DNA from 3 places in the Geobacillus sp. FJAT-46040 genome. Region 1 is predicted to be linked to each of the others. Evidence: a T-box and tRNA genes for the amino acid it is inferred to sense, from the RefSeq annotation. Region 1 holds a T-box; the other regions hold tRNA genes.
The links. A T-box is a leader RNA that pairs with one kind of tRNA and senses whether it is charged. The one in region 1 lies ahead of thrS (threonine--tRNA ligase), so its partner is inferred to be a tRNA-Thr.
Positions count from the first base shown of each region.

Region 2: it has a tRNA-Thr gene. The T-box ahead of thrS (threonine--tRNA ligase) is inferred to sense a tRNA for this amino acid. The anticodon was not compared.
Region 3: it has a tRNA-Thr gene. The T-box ahead of thrS (threonine--tRNA ligase) is inferred to sense a tRNA for this amino acid. The anticodon was not compared.

Region 1 covers NZ_NISS01000001.1:319,015-325,487, reverse strand. The annotation lists gene rpmI (50S ribosomal protein L35) at 1-172, opposite strand, end outside; gene infC (translation initiation factor IF-3) at 186-770, opposite strand; ribosomal protein L20 leader region at 765-898, opposite strand; gene thrS (threonine--tRNA ligase) at 1,125-3,083, opposite strand; T-box leader at 3,143-3,373, opposite strand; gene ytxC (putative sporulation protein YtxC) at 3,419-4,294, opposite strand; gene dnaI (primosomal protein DnaI) at 4,628-5,569, opposite strand; gene CD000_RS01700 (replication initiation and membrane attachment family protein) at 5,581-6,473, opposite strand, start outside.
Region 2 covers NZ_NISS01000001.1:2,450,074-2,456,546, forward strand. The annotation lists gene trmL (tRNA (uridine(34)/cytosine(34)/5-carboxymethylaminomethyluridine(34)-2'-O)-methyltransferase TrmL) at 1-364, opposite strand, end outside; gene CD000_RS13020 (amidase domain-containing protein) at 385-1,248, opposite strand; gene queG (tRNA epoxyqueuosine(34) reductase QueG) at 1,310-2,452, opposite strand; gene CD000_RS13030 (B3/B4 domain-containing protein) at 2,505-3,170, shown strand; tRNA gene CD000_RS13035 (tRNA-Glu) at 3,471-3,542, opposite strand; tRNA gene CD000_RS13040 (tRNA-Ser) at 3,547-3,639, opposite strand; tRNA gene CD000_RS13045 (tRNA-Asn) at 3,647-3,721, opposite strand; tRNA gene CD000_RS13050 (tRNA-Ile) at 3,931-4,004, opposite strand; tRNA gene CD000_RS13055 (tRNA-Gly) at 4,011-4,081, opposite strand; tRNA gene CD000_RS13060 (tRNA-His) at 4,104-4,176, opposite strand; tRNA gene CD000_RS13065 (tRNA-Thr) at 4,184-4,259, opposite strand; tRNA gene CD000_RS13070 (tRNA-Ser) at 4,424-4,514, opposite strand; tRNA gene CD000_RS13075 (tRNA-Ile) at 4,534-4,610, opposite strand; tRNA gene CD000_RS13080 (tRNA-Met) at 4,616-4,692, opposite strand; tRNA gene CD000_RS13085 (tRNA-Ala) at 4,710-4,782, opposite strand; tRNA gene CD000_RS13090 (tRNA-Pro) at 4,791-4,864, opposite strand; tRNA gene CD000_RS13095 (tRNA-Arg) at 4,871-4,944, opposite strand; tRNA gene CD000_RS13100 (tRNA-Leu) at 4,950-5,035, opposite strand; tRNA gene CD000_RS13105 (tRNA-Gly) at 5,041-5,115, opposite strand; tRNA gene CD000_RS13110 (tRNA-Lys) at 5,123-5,195, opposite strand; tRNA gene CD000_RS13115 (tRNA-Thr) at 5,505-5,577, opposite strand; tRNA gene CD000_RS13120 (tRNA-Phe) at 5,742-5,817, opposite strand; tRNA gene CD000_RS13125 (tRNA-Asp) at 6,094-6,169, opposite strand; tRNA gene CD000_RS13130 (tRNA-Met) at 6,174-6,250, opposite strand; tRNA gene CD000_RS13135 (tRNA-Val) at 6,397-6,472, opposite strand.
Region 3 covers NZ_NISS01000001.1:132,514-138,986, reverse strand. The annotation lists gene CD000_RS00830 (ABC transporter ATP-binding protein) at 1-755, opposite strand, end outside; gene CD000_RS00825 (ISLre2-like element ISGsp3 family transposase) at 1,030-2,397, opposite strand; tRNA gene CD000_RS00815 (tRNA-Leu) at 2,895-2,979, opposite strand; tRNA gene CD000_RS00810 (tRNA-Cys) at 3,042-3,115, opposite strand; tRNA gene CD000_RS00805 (tRNA-Gly) at 3,125-3,196, opposite strand; tRNA gene CD000_RS00800 (tRNA-Gln) at 3,202-3,276, opposite strand; tRNA gene CD000_RS00795 (tRNA-His) at 3,292-3,364, opposite strand; tRNA gene CD000_RS00790 (tRNA-Trp) at 3,382-3,455, opposite strand; tRNA gene CD000_RS00785 (tRNA-Tyr) at 3,465-3,549, opposite strand; tRNA gene CD000_RS00780 (tRNA-Thr) at 3,556-3,631, opposite strand; tRNA gene CD000_RS00775 (tRNA-Phe) at 3,802-3,877, opposite strand; tRNA gene CD000_RS00770 (tRNA-Asp) at 4,050-4,125, opposite strand; tRNA gene CD000_RS00765 (tRNA-Met) at 4,131-4,207, opposite strand; tRNA gene CD000_RS00760 (tRNA-Val) at 4,354-4,429, opposite strand; tRNA gene CD000_RS00755 (tRNA-Glu) at 4,439-4,510, opposite strand; tRNA gene CD000_RS00750 (tRNA-Ser) at 4,525-4,615, opposite strand; tRNA gene CD000_RS00745 (tRNA-Asn) at 4,620-4,694, opposite strand; rRNA gene CD000_RS00735 (23S ribosomal RNA) at 5,184-6,473, opposite strand, start outside.

The DNA.
Region 1 (6,473 bases):
TGCGTTTGAAATCGCCAGGCGAGACAAGCGTCGCTTTGCGGAGATGACGCTTTTGTTTTTTCGTTTTATTGGCAAACAAGTGGCTCGTATAGGCATGACCGCGTTTTAATTTGCCGCTGGCCGTTTTTTTGAACCGTTTCGCCGAGCCGCGGTGAGTTTTCATTTTTGGCATCGCAGGTTCCTCCTTACTTGTTGTCGTTTTTCGGTGCGAGCACTAAAAACATGTTGCGCCCGTCCATTTTCGGCGCCGTTTCGACAACGGCAATGTCGGCGCACGCTTCCGAGAAGCGGTCAAGGACGCGTTGCCCAATTTCTTTATGGGTGATCGCCCGACCTTTAAAGCGGATCGTCGCCTTCACTTTATCGCCTTTTTCCAAAAACTTGCGCGCATTGCGCAGCTTCGTGTTGAAGTCATGCTCCTCGATCGTCGGGCTGAGGCGCACCTCTTTGACGTTGATCACTTTTTGTTTTTTGCGCGCTTCTTTCTCTTTCTTCTGCTGCTCGAAGCGGAATTTGCCGTAGTCCATGATGCGGCAAACGGGCGGTTTGGCGTTCGGCGCGACAAGCACAAGATCCAAGTTGCGTCTTGCCGCAATCTCAAGCGCCTCCTGCCTCGACTTGATGCCAAGCTGTTCGCCGTTTTGGTCGATCAAGCGCACTTCACGGGCACGAATTTGTTCGTTGATAATAAAATCTTTGCTAATAATGAGCCACCTCCAAGGTTTTTTCCGACTGGCTTGTTTGCCAGCAGAGCCCCACTTCCAGCCCAAAAAAAAGCGCAGATGCACAAAGCACCCGCGCAGTACGTCCTCACACTCGCATTGACGAACCGTAACAACCTGCCAACAGCCGTCTTGGCGTCGGTCAGGTGAGAAGCGGGGTGCTTCTGCTTTTGTTACAAACAAGCAATCATTCCACTTTATACACTATACCACCTTGGCGATGGCATGTCAAGGAGCGGATCTTGATAAACACAACGTCCTTTATTATAGCGGATCAACATTCAATTGGCAAGAGAAAATCTTGTTCACGCCGCCATTTCTTTGAAAAACCGCCCATGACATGGGCCATCGCCACCGTTGCTTCCTTGTAGCGCTTGAACGTTTATGTCGCCTGTCAACGGTTTATTGCGCTTTCCCTAATCTTGTCCGTTTTTCCCGCACATCGTCAGCGAGCAAGGCCATAAACTTGTCAAGCCCCATCGTCCGGCTTTCTTTTTCTCCATAGCGGCGGACGTTGACCGCTCGCTCAGACACTTCTTTATCGCCGACAACGAGCATGTACGGGATTTTTTGCATTTGCGCTTCGCGGATTTTATAGCCGATTTTTTCGTCGCGCTCGTCGACTTCGACGCGGAAGCCGCGTTCTTTCAGCGTCCGTTGCACGTCATACGCGTAATCGAGATGCGCCTCCGGCGACACGGGGATCACTTTGACTTGAACCGGGGCGAGCCATGTCGGAAACGCGCCTTTATACTCCTCGATGAGGAACGCGACAAACCGCTCCATCGTCGAGACGACGCCGCGATGGATGACGACCGGACGATGCGGCTTCCCATCCTCGCCAATGTATGTCAAATCAAAGCGCTCGGGCAACAGGAAGTCAAGCTGCACCGTCGAGAGCGTCTCGTCTTTGCCAAGCGCCGTGCGCACTTGCACATCGAGCTTCGGCCCGTAAAACGCCGCTTCCCCTTCCGCTTCGTAGTAATCGAGGTCGAGCTCGTCCATGGCTTCCCGCAGCATGCGTTGCGCTTTTTCCCACATTTCATCGTCATCATAATATTTTTCTTTGTCATGCGGATCGCGGTAAGACAAGCGGAACGAGTATTCCTCAATGCCGAAATCCTTATAGACTTCCAAAATCAAGTTGACGACGCGCTTGAACTCGTCTTTGATTTGGTCCGGGCGCACGAAAATGTGGGCGTCGTTGAGCGTCATGCCGCGGACGCGCTGCAGGCCGGTAAGCGCTCCAGACATTTCATAGCGGTGCATCGTGCCGAGCTCGGCGATGCGGATCGGCAGCTCGCGGTAGCTGTGCAGCTTGCTTTTGTAAATCATCATATGGTGCGGGCAGTTCATCGGACGAAGCACAAGTTCTTCGTTGTCCATCTCCATCGGCGGGAACATGTTTTCTTTGTAATGGTCCCAATGGCCCGATGTCTTGTACAGCTCGACGCTGCCGAGCACCGGTGTGTAGACATGATCGTATCCGAGCGCCACTTCTTTGTCGACGATGTACCGTTCGATAATGCGGCGGATCGTCGCTCCTTTCGGCAGCCATAGCGGCAAGCCTTGTCCGACTTGTTGCGATGTCGTAAACAGCTCAAGCTCTTTGCCGAGCTTCCGGTGGTCGCGCTCTTTCGCTTCTTCAAGCAGGCGCAAATAACGATCCAAGTCTTCCTTTTTGAAAAAGGCCGTGCCGTAGATGCGCTGCAGCATTTTGTTGTTGCTGTCGCCGCGCCAGTAGGCCCCCGAGATGCTGAGCAGCTTGAACTCTTTGATTTTTCCAGTCGACGGCACGTGCACACCGCGGCAAAGGTCGAAAAACTCGCCTTGCTCATAAATCGAAATCGGCTCGCCTTCCGGAATATCGGCGATCAACTCGAGCTTCAACTCATCGCCGATTTCTTCATACAGCCGGATGGCTTCTTCGCGGCTCATTTCTTTGCGGACGATGTCCAAATTTTCTTTGACAATCTTGCGCATTTCCGCTTCGATTTTCGGGAGGTCGTCTGGCGTCAGTTTATGCTCCATGTCGATATCATAGTAAAAGCCGTTTTCAATGACCGGACCGACGCCGAGCTTGACGTTGCCATACATCCGCTTGATCGCCTGCGCCATTAAGTGGGCGGTGCTATGGCGCAAAATGTCAAGCGCCTCCGGCATGTCTTGGGTAATGATGACAAGCTCGCCATCTTCGTGAAGCGGCGTGCGCAAATCAACGAACCGGCCGTTCAGTTTGCCGGCGATCGCTTTTTTCTTCAGCCCCGGGCTGATCGAGGCAGCGATGTCTTCCGTCGTCGTCCCCTTCGGAAACTCCTTTTCCGCCCCATCTGGGAACGTGATGCGAATGACGTCTGGCATCGGCAATCACTCCTTTGTCATGATGATGAAAATGGAAAAATAAAAAAACTCCTCCCTCCTAAAGGGACGAGTTTTCATCGTGGTTCCACCCTTCTTCCCATGGCAGCGCCTTGCCATGCCATGGCTCAACAAGAATAACGGTCGTCCACCGGCGGCAACTACTGGGCGTTGCGTTCGCTGCCGCAGCTCTGAGGGGGTAAGCGCATTTTTCGTGTTAGGAAGGTTCCAGCCGCTGCCTTCCCTCTCTGGAAACCGTAAAAATGCACCCATGTCCTCGTCATCGCTTGTATTCATCCATATTCATGACGACATTATAGCGAAAACAGCAGGAAAAATCAAGCTTCTCCCCCATTTCCAGCGTTGGCGGCAAACAAGCGGGAAAAATCGGCGCGGCGGCAGACGATCAGCCGTTCTTGAAACACGTTTTGCAGTGTCTGCACCATGCCGTCATCCGGATGATCGGTGTACAGCTCAATTTCCGCCGGAGCGAGCGAGACAAGCGGAGCGAGCACCGATGCATCAATATACATCGGCTGGCTGAAGACGAGATGGCGGTCGATCAACTGTCTCACTTCCGCCGCCGACAGCTCCCGCCGCTCGCTGTCGTAAAATACGAAGTGCGGCGGATCGTGCACCAAATACAGGCGCGGCCATTGCGGCGTCCGGCCAGCCAGGCAGTCGCGCAGCATTTGCACAAAATTTTGATACTCCTGCTCCAGCTTGTATTCATCAATCGCCAGCTCGACATAATGTTGGAGGCGCTCCATATACGGCTTTAACCGGAACGTAACGAACGAAGAAAACGAAAATGACAAGCCGTCGCGCAAAAAGGAGGCAAAAGCGTCGCGCAACATCACGGTGCGCGAGGCGGCAAACGCCGCGCTTTTCCGGTAATCGCGCCGCTCGCCGTCCAAAAACGAATGAGCGAGGGCCAAAATTTGCTGCTGTTCTTCGACGTCGCGGAAATAAAAAACATTGGCAATGATGGATAGCAGCAGCCGGTCTTCCATCACCTCCTGCATAAACGCCGTCATCGCTGGGATGATATGCTCCTCAAGCACACGCTTCTCCTCGCCCTGTATGTAAACCGCCACGGTTTTGTTCCCGTCATAAGCAGCATGAAACAGCGGACCGTCATCCGGTTGCCGGTGATCTAGCAGCCCAACCAATTTTTCCGCCTCGCTTGCCTCGTCAAAATGGATTTCGATCACCCGCTGTCCCCCCTTTAGCCCGAAAGGAATGCTCGGTTTATATATATGGGGACAACGGGCTGTTTAGACTAAAAAACCACAAAGCTTAGCGGCGTTCATTGTTCGAGGAGAGGATGCCCCAAAAGGATCGGGACACCCTTTCTTATTACCGTATACAGGCATAAAACAAATATGTTGTGTTTTGTTTAAGGGAAATTACCCTTTTGGGTCAGCCCCAGTCGGCAAACGAACCGCTTGCCGACTACGGCAGAAAAGCTAGAAACAGAACCTGCTCAACTAGTTTTTATGGGTTAATCAACACGCCTGTGCAAACGGCAACGTTTCAAATCGCCTTTATATATTTTGCTCACGGCGGTTCGGTCCAGTGATTTCAATCGGATAGGCCAAATAGCGGATTCGCTCCATAATGCGCGCCGCCTTCACCTTCTCTTCTTCGCCGCGCTGCGAATACGTCAAATGATGGGCGAGCTGCTGCATATCAAAGTTCGACGTAAAAAACGTCGGCAAGTTTTCAAACATCCGGTATTGCAAGATCGGGCCAAATACATCATCGCGCACCCAGCTTGACATCGCCTCCGCCCCAAGGTCATCGAGCATCAGCACCGGCACTTTTTTGATATAATCAAGCTTTTCGTTCATCGTCTGGTCTTGAAGCGAATGTTTCATCTCACGAAACAGCTCGGGCACGTAGACGATCAGCGACGAAACGTTTCGCTTCGCCAGCTCGTTGGCGATCGCGGCGAGCAAATACGTTTTGCCCACCCCAAACGATCCGTGCAAATACAAGCCTTTCATTTTTTTCCCTGGCTCGTATTCCGCCACAAACCGCTCGGCAAATCGGATCGCTTTGATCCGCCCATCGTCATTGAGATCGACGTCAGAGAGCGAAGCACGCAAGATTTCGCGCGGCATGAACATGCTTTGAATGAGCGACTCTTGCCGTTTTCGCTCGTCATGCTGCACTTTTTTTGGGCAGCGGTCGTACTCAACGTCGATCCTTCCACCGTTGACCACCAAATTTGGATGGTACCCCGGCAGCATGTTGTTGCATCGCTCAAGGCCCGGACATTGGCGGCAATTCCCGTGCTGCTCGATGAACTCATACAGCTTCATCAAGCTGCGGTCAACCGCATCGGCCGACAATTGCCGTTCGTGCGCCCGCAAAAACGGCTGCACGTCCGGATGCTCCAAAATGTAGCGTTTCATTTGTTCGTAGCGTTGTTTAAACCGTTGATTGCCAAGCAACCGCTGCAACAGGTGGTTTACTCGTTCCATGGCTTTTCCCTCTATGATTCATCACGGTATTTTTTCAGCCGTTCCTCAAGCTCTTTGCGCGCCTGTTCGACGTCAAAATCATCATCATCCGGCTGGCTGTAATCCATGTTCAGCCAGTCCGGGACGATTTCCGTGCGCACGACTTTGCGCACCGTCCGCGTCCCTTTTTCCTTTTCGTTCGCCCAGTTTTGGTATGTTTTCGCCTCTTCTTTCGCCAGTTCCATTGCTTCTTTCACGGTTTTCACCTTTTTGCGCGCCCAATGGCTGGCGATTTTTTCTACGTATTTTTTCGACAGCTTCATATTCGTCCGGAGCATGACATAATAAATGAGCACGTTGACAACTCCGGGGAGCAGCTGCTGCTGGAACATAATGTCTTCGATCAACTGCAAATCAGCAAGCGACGGCTCAGCGCCGCCTGAAATCTCTTTCAGCAGCTGGCGCGGGGAAATTGTTTCCAGCTGTTTCATTAGTTGCTCCTCTTTTGTGCGCGGTTCGATGTTTTCCATCGTCCGGTAGGCGAGCGGCTGCACTCGTTCGACGAGGCGCGGCTCGACACCGCCATGTTCGAGCTCATACCATTCGCGCGCCGCCCGGCGCAACGCGTCAATATCGATATGATAGGCCGGATCGATGACGCCAAGGACCAGTTTTTGCATCTCAAGCGGCGGAATGCCGTATAAAAACGCCAGCTTTTTAATCGCTTCCTTCACTTTCGCTGTCACAGCCCGGCGCGGCACAAGCTGCTTGGACAGGCCGGCAAAAAACAGCTCAAAGTCGAATACATCATCATCGAGCACATACGACGCCTCATCCCGCCTGATGTGATCCTTCCCTTCAAGCAGCTCGGGCCCGGCTTCTTCGCTGAGGCCGGCGACGATTTGTTCAGCGGGCACGGCCGAAA
Region 2 (6,473 bases), 2.1 Mb from region 1:
AACGGTCCATATTGGCCTCAAGCAGCTCCTTCGGCAGTCCGGTCGTTTCACGGCCGAACACAAAGAAAATATGTTTTTCTGTATCGCTGAAATCAAACGAATCATAATACCGGCGCCCGAATTTCGTAATGAAATAAAACTCCCCTTCCGGAAAGCGGGCGAATAGTTCGTCAAGCGAGTCATAATACGAAATATTGACATACGGCCAATAATCAAGCCCGGCGCGCTTTAACATTTTATCATCCGTAGAAAAACCGAGCGGGCGGATCAAATGGAGCGACGTATCGGTTGCTGCGCACGTACGAGCGATGTTTCCAGTATTGGCTGGAATTTCTGGCTGGTATAGCACTACATGAAGCGGCATTTCCTTCACCTCAGCAACGTTTATTTGCGATCGATGATGTGAAAAAACTTATAGCGAATGTTCGGCGTATAGGCGCTTGAATCTTCATACGACCAATAGCGCATTCGGCTGTTTGTCGTATGGGCGTTCACAAGCGGCATCCCGTTCTGATCTTTCGCCACCACAATCGTTGAGTGGTCGAAGCGTCCGTCCCCTTGAAAATCATAACAGATGACATCGCCTGCCATCAATTGCTCCGGCTCCGCCACTTCCACCGCCTGCAAGCCGATGCGCGACCCGCTCAAATACCAACGAAAAGCATGGGCCACAGCCCAGCTGTAACTCCAACTGTTGTTTTGACACCACCATCCCCTCGCCCGGTTCGGATAGCCCGTCATCGGTGCCCCGCCTGCATACAAGCATTGAGAGACAAAATTCGTGCAATCCACCGGAAACGACGGAAACACCGGGTTATGCCGATTCCACCACGTTTCCGCATACCGCACCGCCCGGGCGCGGTCATACTGGTAAGAAAGACGCTCCCCCGTCCATTGCTCTCGTTCGACGCGCGGCGCCTCCATATCCCCCCCCAACCGGTTGATCGGTTCATCAGTTACAAGCTCACCGCGAACAAAACAGGCGCATCGCTCCTCAACCTGTTCTTCTATATATAGTGAACCCCTTTGCTTAATTAAAAATTGATGGTGGGCAATATACATAACTTTCGCTTCCCGCTCGATGGTCTGCCTGCCGACAATTTGTCCCCGGATCGTGCAACGGACGATCTCCGCACCGCGCTTTTGGCAAAGCCGTTGCTTTCTTGCCGCCTCTTCGCTTCGGATATTGCTTTCCGACACAAACGAGCGGGCTCGCTCATCCAACCACGCGCGCAACTGTTTTTTCATGCTGCTTTCCACCACTTTCGTTTTTGTTACTACCTTATGTGGGGAAGCTGCGTTTTTTTCCCTATTCCTTTGCCTCAGCCAACAGTTTCAGTCCTTTTTCAATCTCAGCGATCACATCGGCATCCGCCTCCGTTTGCCGCGCGGCCTCCAAGTAAGGCTTAGCGCTTGGATCCCCGATTTTCCCGAGCGCCCACGCCGCCGTCCCGCGGATGACGGGACGGCTATCCTCTTTCAACAAACGCAGTAAGTGCGGCACCGCGGTTTGGTCTTTGTAATGGGCGAGCGCCAGAATGGCATTGCGCTGAATCGGCTTTTTCCCACGCCATGAACCCGCCATGGCCCCAAATGTTTCTTTAAATTCACGGTTGCTCATCTGAAGCAACGGGATGAGCTTCGGCTTTACCGCTTCCGGATCCGGCTCGAATTCTGGATGCAAATGAAAGTCTTTCCCCTTATTTTCCGGGCAGACTTGCTGGCATGTATCGCAGCCGTACAGCCGGTTCCCGATTTTCTCCCGAAACTCGTCGGCTAAAAAGCCTTTCGTTTGCGTTAAAAAGGAAAGGCACCGCTGTGCGTTCAGTTGCCCTCCTTGCACAAGCGCCCCGGTCGGGCAGGCATCAATGCATTTCGTGCACGTGCCGCATCGGTTTTCAACCGGTTCATCAGGGGGAAATGGAATATTCGTAATCATTTCTCCCAAATACACATACGATCCAAACTCCGGTGTAATAATAGAGCAGTTCTTGCCGCTCCAACCGATCCCTGCTCGTTCCGCCACCGCCCGATCAGCGAGCTCTCCGGTATCCACCATCGAGCGAACGCGGGCATGGGGCACTTTGGCCAGCAAAAACTCCTCGAGCTGCTGCAAACGTTCCCGCAACACATCGTGGTAGTCCTTTCCCCATGAAGCGCGGCAAAAAACGCCGCGCCGTTCCGTCTTTGTCCCCCGCGGCGCATTTTTCATTTTAGACGGATAGGCAAGAGCAATGGCAATAATCGATTTTGCTTCCGGAAGAAGCAATGAAGGATTCGTCCGTTTCTCAATATCTGGTTCCTCAAAACCGGACTGATAGCCGAGCTCCTGCTGGCGGCGCAGCCGTTCCTTTAATTCAACAAACGGATCAGCGCTCGCAAATCCGATTTTATCAATGCCGATTGACCGACTGTACTCAATGACTTCCTGCTTTAATGCCATAACATCCATCGTTTTCCCTCCTTTCGTCATATATGGTAAAATGAAATCCGAGGTGATCAAGATGAAATGCGTGATATCAGAACAACTAAAGCAACGCCTTCCTTCTGGTAAATTCGGCGTCATCCGCTATCATCATATCGAGGTCAGCGATTCACCGCAAATGTTAAGAGGGAGGCTTGAGCTGTTTCAAGAATCTCTTTACATCGAGCTGCAGGAAAAGTCGATTGCCGACATCCCTGAGATGGTCGAATGGCGCCGTACTTTCAAACAAATCGGAACGGACCCAAGCCGCTATCGACCGTCAAGTGAAAGCCTGTACCGACGCATCCAGAAAAAAAGCTTCATTCCGCCTATCCATTCAGCGGCGGACATAAACAACTTTTTTTCACTCTATTATAAAATTCCGCTCGGCATCTATGATCTAGACCGCATCAACGGGACAGTGACGCTCACGATCGGCACGGAACAAGATGAATACATCGCGTTAAACGGCCGCACAGTCAACTTTGCCAACAAACTCGTCAGCAAAGATGAACGAGGGCCGTTTGGCAGTCCGATCGTCGATTCGGAGCGGACCGCCGTGACGAGAGAAACGAAAAACGCTTTGCAAATCGTTTACTTTCTCCCATCAACGCCAGAAGAAACCGCCAAGCGCCAGCTTCAAGCCATCCAAACGATGTTTGTGCAAATTCATGGCGGCGAAGCCGACGCCCAATTGTTCATTTGATCTTCCCCCCACTTTCCTGCTGTTGGAAACGGGGGACTCCCTCCCTACTTGAACTCTCTCCCACCTACGCTCACGCGTGGAAGTGGGGGTCTTCTCGGTTTAGGGTGATAAAGAAAAAAACGCAATGCCTCGTTCTTTAACGAAACGAAACACTGCGTTGTCCCCAACAATCATAACGTAATTTTAAAGCTAACGAGAGATATTATAACAGACTTCCACACGCATCGCAAGAAAAAAACGCAAAAATCGACAAAAGAAATTGTACAAAAGGGCACCAGAATCTCTGGTGCCAGCAACCAGTGACCCGTACGGGATTCGAACCCGTGTTACCGCCGTGAAAGGGCGGTGTCTTAACCACTTGACCAACGGGCCATTATGGCGGAGAAGGCGGGATTTGAACCCGCGCGCCGCAAAACTGCGACCTAACGGTTTAGCAAACCGTCCCCTTCAGCCACTTGGGTACTTCTCCAAAGAAATGGCTCCGCAAGTAGGATTCGAACCTACGACCTACCGGTTAACAGCCGGTTGCTCTACCGCTGAGCTATTGCGGAATGATGAATAACTATATGTTATGCACATCTTCCAAATGTGCTCGTTGCCTCTTCCTCTGCCAGCTAATTCAAGGAAGCGGGATGCGTCGAGGCAACTCGCAGCGAATTCGAAGATGTGAAGCTCGTCGCTCCGATTTTGCTGTGGAACGATGGGGCATTGTTCGCCCATTATTATAGCGAATGACCCAAAAATATTCAATAGAAAATAATGGGCCTAAGTGGACTTGAACCACCGACCTCACGCTTATCAGGCGTGCGCTCTGACCAGCTGAGCTATAGGCCCATAAAAAGCGGGTGATGGGAATCGAACCCACGACATCAGCTTGGAAGGCTGAGGTTTTACCACTAAACTACACCCGCAAATATAGAATATAATGAAAAGGGCGACTAGTGGGAATCGAACCCACGCATGCCAGAGCCACAATCTGGTGCGTTAACCACTTCGCCATAGTCGCCTCGTTCTGGTGCCGGCTGCAGGACTTGAACCCGCAACCTACTGATTACAAGTCAGTTGCTCTACCAATTGAGCTAAGCCGGCACATTTAACATGAGTTACTGGCTCATATGATCTGCTCGGTTGTGCCTCTTCCTCTACAAGCTGATTCGAGGAAGCTAGGTGCGTCGAGGTAACTCGAAGCCAATTCGATGATGCCGATGCTCGTCTCTACCAATTGAGCTAAGCCGGCACGATTTTAAAGTGCATGGCGGAGGAGGAGGGATTCGAACCCCCGCGCGCCTTGCGGCGCCTCTCGGTTTTCAAGACCGACCCCTTCAACCACTTGGGTACTCCTCCAAAAAAGCAACAATAATAATGGTGGACCTTGTAGGACTCGAACCTACGACCGGACGGTTATGAGCCGTCTGCTCTAACCAGCTGAGCTAAAGGTCCGATAATGGTGGCGGTGGAGGGGATCGAACCCCCGACCTCACGGGTATGAACCGTACGCTCTAGCCAGCTGAGCTACACCGCCAAATTTAAGTCAAAAGGTGGAGCCTATCGGGATCGAACCGATGACCTCCTGCTTGCAAAGCAGGCGCTCTCCCAGCTGAGCTAAGGCCCCATGATAAATCGGGAAGACAGGATTTGAACCTGCGACCTCACGGACCCGAACCGTGTGCTCTACCAAGCTGAGCTACTTCCCGACAAAACGCGCTCGAGAGGATTCGAACCCCTAACCTTCTGATCCGTAGTCAGATGCTCTATCCAATTGAGCTACGAGCGCACAAGTGCCGAGGGCCGGACTCGAACCGGCACGGTAGTTACCTACCCCAGGATTTTAAGTCCTGTGCGTCTGCCAATTCCGCCACCCCGGCGGAAGTGGAGCGGAAGACGGGGCTCGAACCCGCGACCCCCACCTTGGCAAGGTGGTGTTCTACCGCTGAACTACTTCCGCAAGACGATGAGCCATGGAGGACTCGAACCTCCGACCCTCTGATTAAAAGTCAGATGCTCTACCTACTGAGCTAATGGCTCATGGTTAGGATAACACTCTAAGCTTCATTTCACTCTACCTGCCCCTTCCTCTACAAGCTTATTCGAAGAAGTCAAGTGCGTCGGGGCAACTCGCAGCGAACTCGAAGATGCAACGCTCGTTACTGAGCTAATGGCTCATGGGTTCAATAACACTCCGAGACAACGATGTCCCTTCCTCTACTAGCATATTCGAAGATGTCAGATGCGTCGGGACAACTCGCATCGAACTCGAAGATGTAGCGCTCGTTACTGAGCTAATGGCTCGCGGTTGCCGCCTTAATGGCTTAAGGGGTTATTAAGGAATAAGAATGCCGGCTGCAGGACTTGAACCCGCAACCTACTGATTACAAGTCAGTTGCTCTACCAATTGAGCTAAGCCGGCACGTTTAACATGAGTTACTGGCTCATATGATCTGCTCGGTTGTGCCTCTTCCTCTACAAGCTGATTCGAGGAAGCTAGGTGCGTCGAGGCAACTCGCAGCCAATTCGATGATGCCGATGCTCGTCTCTACCAATTGAGCTAAGCCGGCATAATTTATAGTTTGATGGTGGCTCGGGACGGAATCGAACCGCCGACACAAGGATTTTCAGTCCTTTGCTCTACCGACTGAGCTACCGAGCCATATATTATTTTTTAACTCGCTCGTTGAATTGCTCTGTGCCTCTTCCTCTACCAGCTGATTCAAAGACGCTCGATGCGTCGAGGCAACTCGAAGCGAATTCGATGAAGCGGATGCTCGTCTCTACCGACTGAGCCACCGAGCCATATTAAGTTTTACGTTGCTTTACTTGTACTGCACTGTGTCTCTTCTTCTGCAAGGTGATTCGAGGAAGCCAGATGCGTTGAGGCAACTCCGACTGAGCTGCTGAGCTGTCTCTTTTCATAATTTTGAAACAATGGCGGTCCCGACGGGACTCGAACCCGCGATCTCCTGCGTGACAGGCAGGCATGTTAACCACTACACTACGGGACCAATTTGGTTGCGGGGGCAGGATTTGAACCTGCGACCTTCGGGTTATGAGCCCGACGAGCTACCGGACTGCTCCACCCCGCGGCGATAGGAAATGAACTTATTTCGATCATACACTGAGTATCGGTTTAAATATTTATTGCCTCTTCCTCTGCCAGCTGATTCAAAGATGCTCGGTGCGTCGAGGTAACTCGCGATGATGAGAAAGCAAGTCAGCTTTTATATTAAGATGGTGGAGGATGACGGGATCGAACCGCCGACCCCTTGCTTGTAAGGCAAGTGCTCTCCCAGCTGAGCTAATCCTCCA
Region 3 (6,473 bases), 190 kb from region 1:
AAGTCGGGGCAAATTGTTCCATCTAACAAATTTGTTTTCCCGACAAATTGGGCGACAAAGCAGTTTTTCGGACAACGGTATATTTCTTTTGGAGTGGCGACTTGTTGAATAATTCCCTCATTCATAACAACAATTCGATCAGACACAGCAAAAGCATCTTTTTGATCGTGAGTGACGAGAATCGCTGTCGTATTCGTTTGGCGCAAAATGGCTGTTATTTCATGGCGCATTTTCTCGCGCAAACCGGCGTCGAGGCTGCTAAAAGGCTCATCCATAAGCACGACGTTCGGAAACGGAGCTAAAGCTCTGGCGAGAGCTACTCGCTGTTGTTGACCGCCTGAAAGTTCATGAGGATAACGATTGGCGAAATTGCCTAAGCCAACAAGTTCCAATACTTCCTGCGCCCGTTCTTTCCGCTCTTTTGCCGGCCATTTATTCAGTCCGAACATAATATTTTTTTCAATCGTTAAGTGAGGGAAAAGAGCATAATCTTGAAACACCATGCCGACGCCGCGCCTTTCTGGTGGCAACGAAAAGTGGTGATCGTAAACGATTTGGTCGCCGATGCGGATCATTCCGGCTGTCGGTTGTTCAAACCCAGCAATCATGCGCAAAGTTGTCGTTTTGCCACAGCCGCTCGGTCCGAGTAGCGTAACAATTTCTCCTTTTTCAATTTCAAGATTCATATTATCGACAGCTGGCTTTAATGAACGGTGATATATTTTTGTGACTTGTTGTAGCTGTATGAAGCTCATCGTACCCCTCCAACATGTGCCGATTCCCAAGTGGAAAACATTTTATTGAGAACGTTTTTCATTTTTATTAAACAAAATTGTAGCACACATTTTTCTTTTTGGTCAATTATTTGTCCTGCTTAGGAGTCAGTCAAGACTTTGTGGAGAACATTTTTTCGGTTCACTACGAGCGTTGTCAATCACTAGTTAGCGAACCATTTTCAGGAATTAATATCGTAAGCGCTTTCGGACTCTCATCCCTCATCTTGAGGTGATGATATTGTATTCCATTTTTTTACACCCAACCACCATCCCGGAGCGCCGACAACGCTTGATGGATCGGCGTCCCGGATGACCGCTGCAGACACGGTAGATTCTGACGCACCACATCTGCCCACAACCGTCCTGCCTTCCGTTTGGCCTGTTCGATCCGCTTGGACTTTGTTGAGGCCGAGGCTGCCGTTCGGGTCTCTTCTTCCTCCACCAACTGCCCATTTCTCCGCCAAATCCCGTCGATTCGGGCTGCCATCGCCCTCAGAAACGCCCGAAGCCCTTGGTCTTTCCAGCTGCGGCGGGATTTCACCCGATGCGCAAACCGGCTCATCACGCTCTCGGCGTGGCCCATCGGACGCATGCCGGTCGTCTCCACCCCTTGCTCCGACAGCCACTCCCGATAGTCCCGGATGCATCCCGGCATCGACTCGATCCGACGGATCATGGCAGCCATCTGCTTCTCTTTCGCTTCGTCCTCCAACGTGCCGACCGCGCTGTTCAGCTCCACCAGAAGTCCCTCTTCGTCTTGTTTCGCCAGCTTCTTCCGCACCTCCCGCCAACGCGGATGGCCGGACAGACACTGACGCAGCTCCCGCGCCACATGAAATCGATCCAGCTGAAAGCAGGCTCGCTTTCCAAAATACTCCCGGCAGGCTGTGATCCACGACGCCGCGTCGCCGTTGATGATCAAAAGGTCCCGGCACGGGTCATAGGCATATTCGTTCATCAGCCACTCTTCAAACCGTTCCCACACGTCTCCCTCCCCTTCATGGAGGTAGTGGCGCCGGTTCACGAGCTCGAGCTGCGAACCGTTTCGTTTCCATCCCTCGTGAACCGCCAGGATTTTCTCTTCTTTCGCCCGTTTCCCTTTCCCCTGGCGGGAAATGAACAGTCCATCCGCCTCCACAAACAGCACTCGGCCGTGCCGTTGGGAAACAGGGTGGTGCAGCGAGACAGGGGCCTCCAGCACCAGTTGGCGAATCGCCTCGTGGCTTAGGACCGCATACCCCACGATCGACTCCAACGTACGGGCCGCTTTGCGGTAGGAAGAGCACTCTACGGCCAACTCGACCGCCGTTTCCTCGAGGCAAGGGCTGATCGACTGCGCTCCATCAAAGCCCAGTTCGGCATCCAGCAAGAAGGTATACGCCCCCGCCTGCCGATCATAGTAGTCGTTCCGTCGAAACGTCACTTCTCCAAACAGCGTTTGGATCGTGGTCGGCCGTTTGTCTTTCAGCTGATACCGGCGCTTGCCCCGCGCTTCCGCCAGTTGTTGATCAATCTCCTCCAAAAGGGCCGCCAACAAGACAGCGAACACCTTTTGAAGAGTTCTGACTAATTGCTCCTCCAACTCTTTTAATAGGGGCCATTCTGTGGTAAGATGTTTCATGGACTCTCTCCCTCCTGTTTTCGGTTGATGTTGACAATCACCATCATAGCAGGGAGAGAGTCCTTTTTGCATGACATTTGCTTTTTTCTACCGCGCTTCGCTTGGTGGCCCCGACGAGCGTCGCGAACAAAAGTTCGCAACCCTCGTCGGGGATCATTTCGGAATGTCACCCACAAATATTTTACTCACACTAGAATACAGATAATTCATTTCTGTAATATTGAATAGTTTGAGGACGACAATTCCGTATTTCGCAATCTTCAAGGAATTTTTCTAACGCTATTTGAAAATCAATAGCATCAGATTGTATAGAATTTGTGTGCATTTCAAAAATTTCATCAGGGGATAAATTATTATTACGCCTTGCCAAAATATCACCTCTTTGACAAGTCGTATGAGGAATACTGAATCAGATTTTTCAATGGAGAATCGTATGAGGATAAAATAAAAAAGGATTCCCACATCTTGCAGGAATCCTTGATACATCAGTTTTTCAGTGCCGATGGTGGGAGTCGAACCCACACGGGGGGCTACCCCACACGATTTTGAGTCGTGCGCGTCTGCCAATTCCGCCACATCGGCGCGATAATCAACATTTTACCAAATTATCTTTCAACTGTCAACACTTTTTTATTCATTAGATATGGAGGCGGCACCCGGATTCGAACCGGGGATAAAGGTTTTGCAGACCTCTGCCTTACCACTTGGCTATGCCGCCTTGATCAAGAGCGGAAGACGGGACTCGAACCCGCGACCCCCACCTTGGCAAGGTGGTGTTCTACCGCTGAACTACTTCCGCATCCGTGGCTGGGGTAGCTGGATTCGAACCAACGCATCACGGAGTCAAAGTCCGTTGCCTTACCGCTTGGCTATACCCCAACGTTGTAAGTGAAGGGCGACTAGTGGGAATCGAACCCACGCATGCCAGAGCCACAATCTGGTGCGTTAACCACTTCGCCATAGTCGCCATGATCATGATAGGAATGGCAGGGGCAGTAGGAATCGAACCCACACCGGAGGTTTTGGAGACCTCTGTTCTACCATTAAACTATGCCCCTTTGTTAAAATGGTGGAGGGGGACGGATTCGAACCGCCGAACCCAAAGGGAGCGGATTTACAGTCCGCCGCGTTTAGCCACTTCGCTACCCCTCCAAGGAATGGTGCCGACTGCAGGACTTGAACCCGCAACCTACTGATTACGATTCAGTTGCTCTACCAATTGAGCTAAGTCGGCATAAGATGAATGAAGAAGGTGGCTCATTGTTGAGCTCTGTGCCTCTTCCTCTACCAACTGATTCGAAGAAGCGGAATGCGTCGAGGCAACTCGAAGCGAATTCGATGAAGTAGATGCTCGTCTCTACCAATTCAGCTAAGTCGGCATGCAAACCTATTCTAGTTGTTTCATGGTGGCTCGGGACGGAATCGAACCGCCGACACAAGGATTTTCAGTCCTTTGCTCTACCGACTGAGCTACCGAGCCATATATTATTTTTTAACTCGCTCGTTGAATTGCTCTGTGCCTCTTCCTCTACCAGCTGATTCAAAGACGCTCGATGCGTCGAGGCAACTCGAAGCGAATTCGATGAAGCGGATGCTCGTCTCTACCGAATGAGCTACCGAGCCATACCATATTTTTCGTGATTTTGGAACAATGGCGGTCCCGACGGGACTCGAACCCGCGATCTCCTGCGTGACAGGCAGGCATGTTAACCACTACACTACGGGACCAATTTTGGTTGCGGGGGCAGGATTTGAACCTGCGACCTTCGGGTTATGAGCCCGACGAGCTACCGGACTGCTCCACCCCGCGACGATAGAAAATGAACTTATTTCGATCATACACTGAGTATCGGTTTAAATATTTATTGCCTCTTCCTCTGCCAGCTGATTCAAAGATGCTCGGTGCGTCGGGACAACTCGCGATGATGAGAAAGCAAGTCAGCTTTTATATTAAGATGGTGGAGGATGACGGGATCGAACCGCCGACCCCTTGCTTGTAAGGCAAGTGCTCTCCCAGCTGAGCTAATCCTCCACAAAGAAGTGACCCGTACGGGATTCGAACCCGTGTTACCGCCGTGAAAGGGCGGTGTCTTAACCACTTGACCAACGGGCCATGCTGATGGATCATGGCGGAGAGCAAGGGATTCGAACCCTTGAGGCGCTATTCACGCCTACACGATTTCCAATCGTGCTCCTTCGACCACTCGGACAGCTCTCCACGATGGCTCCGCAGGCAGGATTCGAACCTGCGACCAATCGGTTAACAGCCGATTGCTCTACCACTGAGCTACTGCGGAATCATAACGACGGTCAATTCTCCCAACAAGATGTCCTGCCTCTTCCTCTGCCAGCCGATTCAAAGAAGCTGGATGCGTCGAGGCAACTCGCAGTTCATCCGATGATGCAAATGCTCGTCACTGAGCTACTGCGAAATGACATCTCTTTAGACATTTACTATTATAATGATTCGCGCTGAGCTGTCAAGAGTTTTTTCATTCCTTCAAAACTAGATAACCGTTGGAAGAAGCCGCTCGCCTGCGCTTTTCGCATTGTCCAGCTCCGGCTCGCCGCCGCTCGGGGTCAAATAACCTTCGCCTTCGGGATCGGAAATCCCTGCAGGCGAAGAACATTTGCCCGTCGCGGCGACCCGCTCGCCTGCGCTTTTCTTTGTCCAGTTCCAGCGCCTAGCTCTCTTCTGCCAAATAACCTTCCCCCTCGGGGTGCAAGCACCCCTGCGGGTGAAGAACATTTGGCTTCGAGAGCTAATCGCGGCGCTTTCACTTTTCTAGGTTAAGCCCTCGATCGATTAGTATCCGTCAGCTCCACGTGTCGCCACGCTTCCACCTCGGACCTATCGACCTCGTCATCTTCGAGGGATCTTACCCGCTTTGCGCGGTGGGAAATCTCATCTTGAGGGGGGCTTCACGCTTAGATGCTTTCAGCGCTTATCCCGTCCGCACATAGCTACCCAGCGGTGCCCCTGGCGGGACAACTGGTACACCAGCGGTGCGTCCATCCCGGTCCTCTCGTACTAAGGACAGCTCCTCTCAAATTTCCTCCGCCCGCGACGGATAGGGACCGAACTGTCTCACGACGTTCTGAACCCAGCTCGCGTACCGCTTTAATGGGCGAACAGCCCAACCCTTGGGACCGACTACAGCCCCAGGATGCGATGAGCCGACATCGAGGTGCCAAACCTCCCCGTCGATGTGGACTCTTGGGGGAGATCAGCCTGTTATCCCCGGGGTAGCTTTTATCCGTTGAGCGATGGCCCTTCCATGCGGAACCACCGGATCACTAAGCCCGACTTTCGTCCCTGCTCGACCTGTCCGTCTCGCAGTCAAGCTCCCTTGTGCCTTTGCACTCTCCGAATGATTTCCAACCATTCTGAGGGAACCTTTGGGCGCCTCCGTTACCTTTTGGGAGGCGACCGCCCCAGTCAAACTGCCCACCTGACACTGTCTCCCACCCCGCTAAGGGGTGCGGGTTAGAATTTCAATACCGCCAGGGTGGTATCCCACCGACGCCTCCACCGAAGCTGGCGCTCCGGCTTCCCAGGCTCCCACCTATCCTGTACAAGCGATACCAAAATTCCATATCAGGCTGCAGTAAAGCTCCACGGGGTCTTTCCGTCCTGTCGCGGGTAACCTGCATCTTCACAGGTAGTATAATTTCACCGGGTCTCTCGTTGAGACAGCGCCCAAGTCGTTACACCTTTCGTGCGGGTCGGAACTTACCCGACAAGGAATTTCGCTACCTTAGGACCGTTATAGTTACGGCCGCCGTTTACTGGGGCTTCGGTTCGCACCTTCGCTTCCGCTAAGCGCTCCCCTTAACCTTCCAGCACCGGGCAGGTGTCAGCCCCTATACGTCGCCTTTCGGCTTCGCAGAGACCTGTGTTTTTGATAAACAGTCGCTTGGGCCTTTTCACTGCGGCTCTTCAGGGCTCTTCACCCCAAAGAGCACCCCTTCTCCCGAAGTTACGGGGTCATTTTGCCGAGTTCCTTAACGAGAGTTCTCCCGCGCGCCTTAGGATTCTCTCCTCGCCTACCTGTGTCGGTTTGCGGTACGGGCAC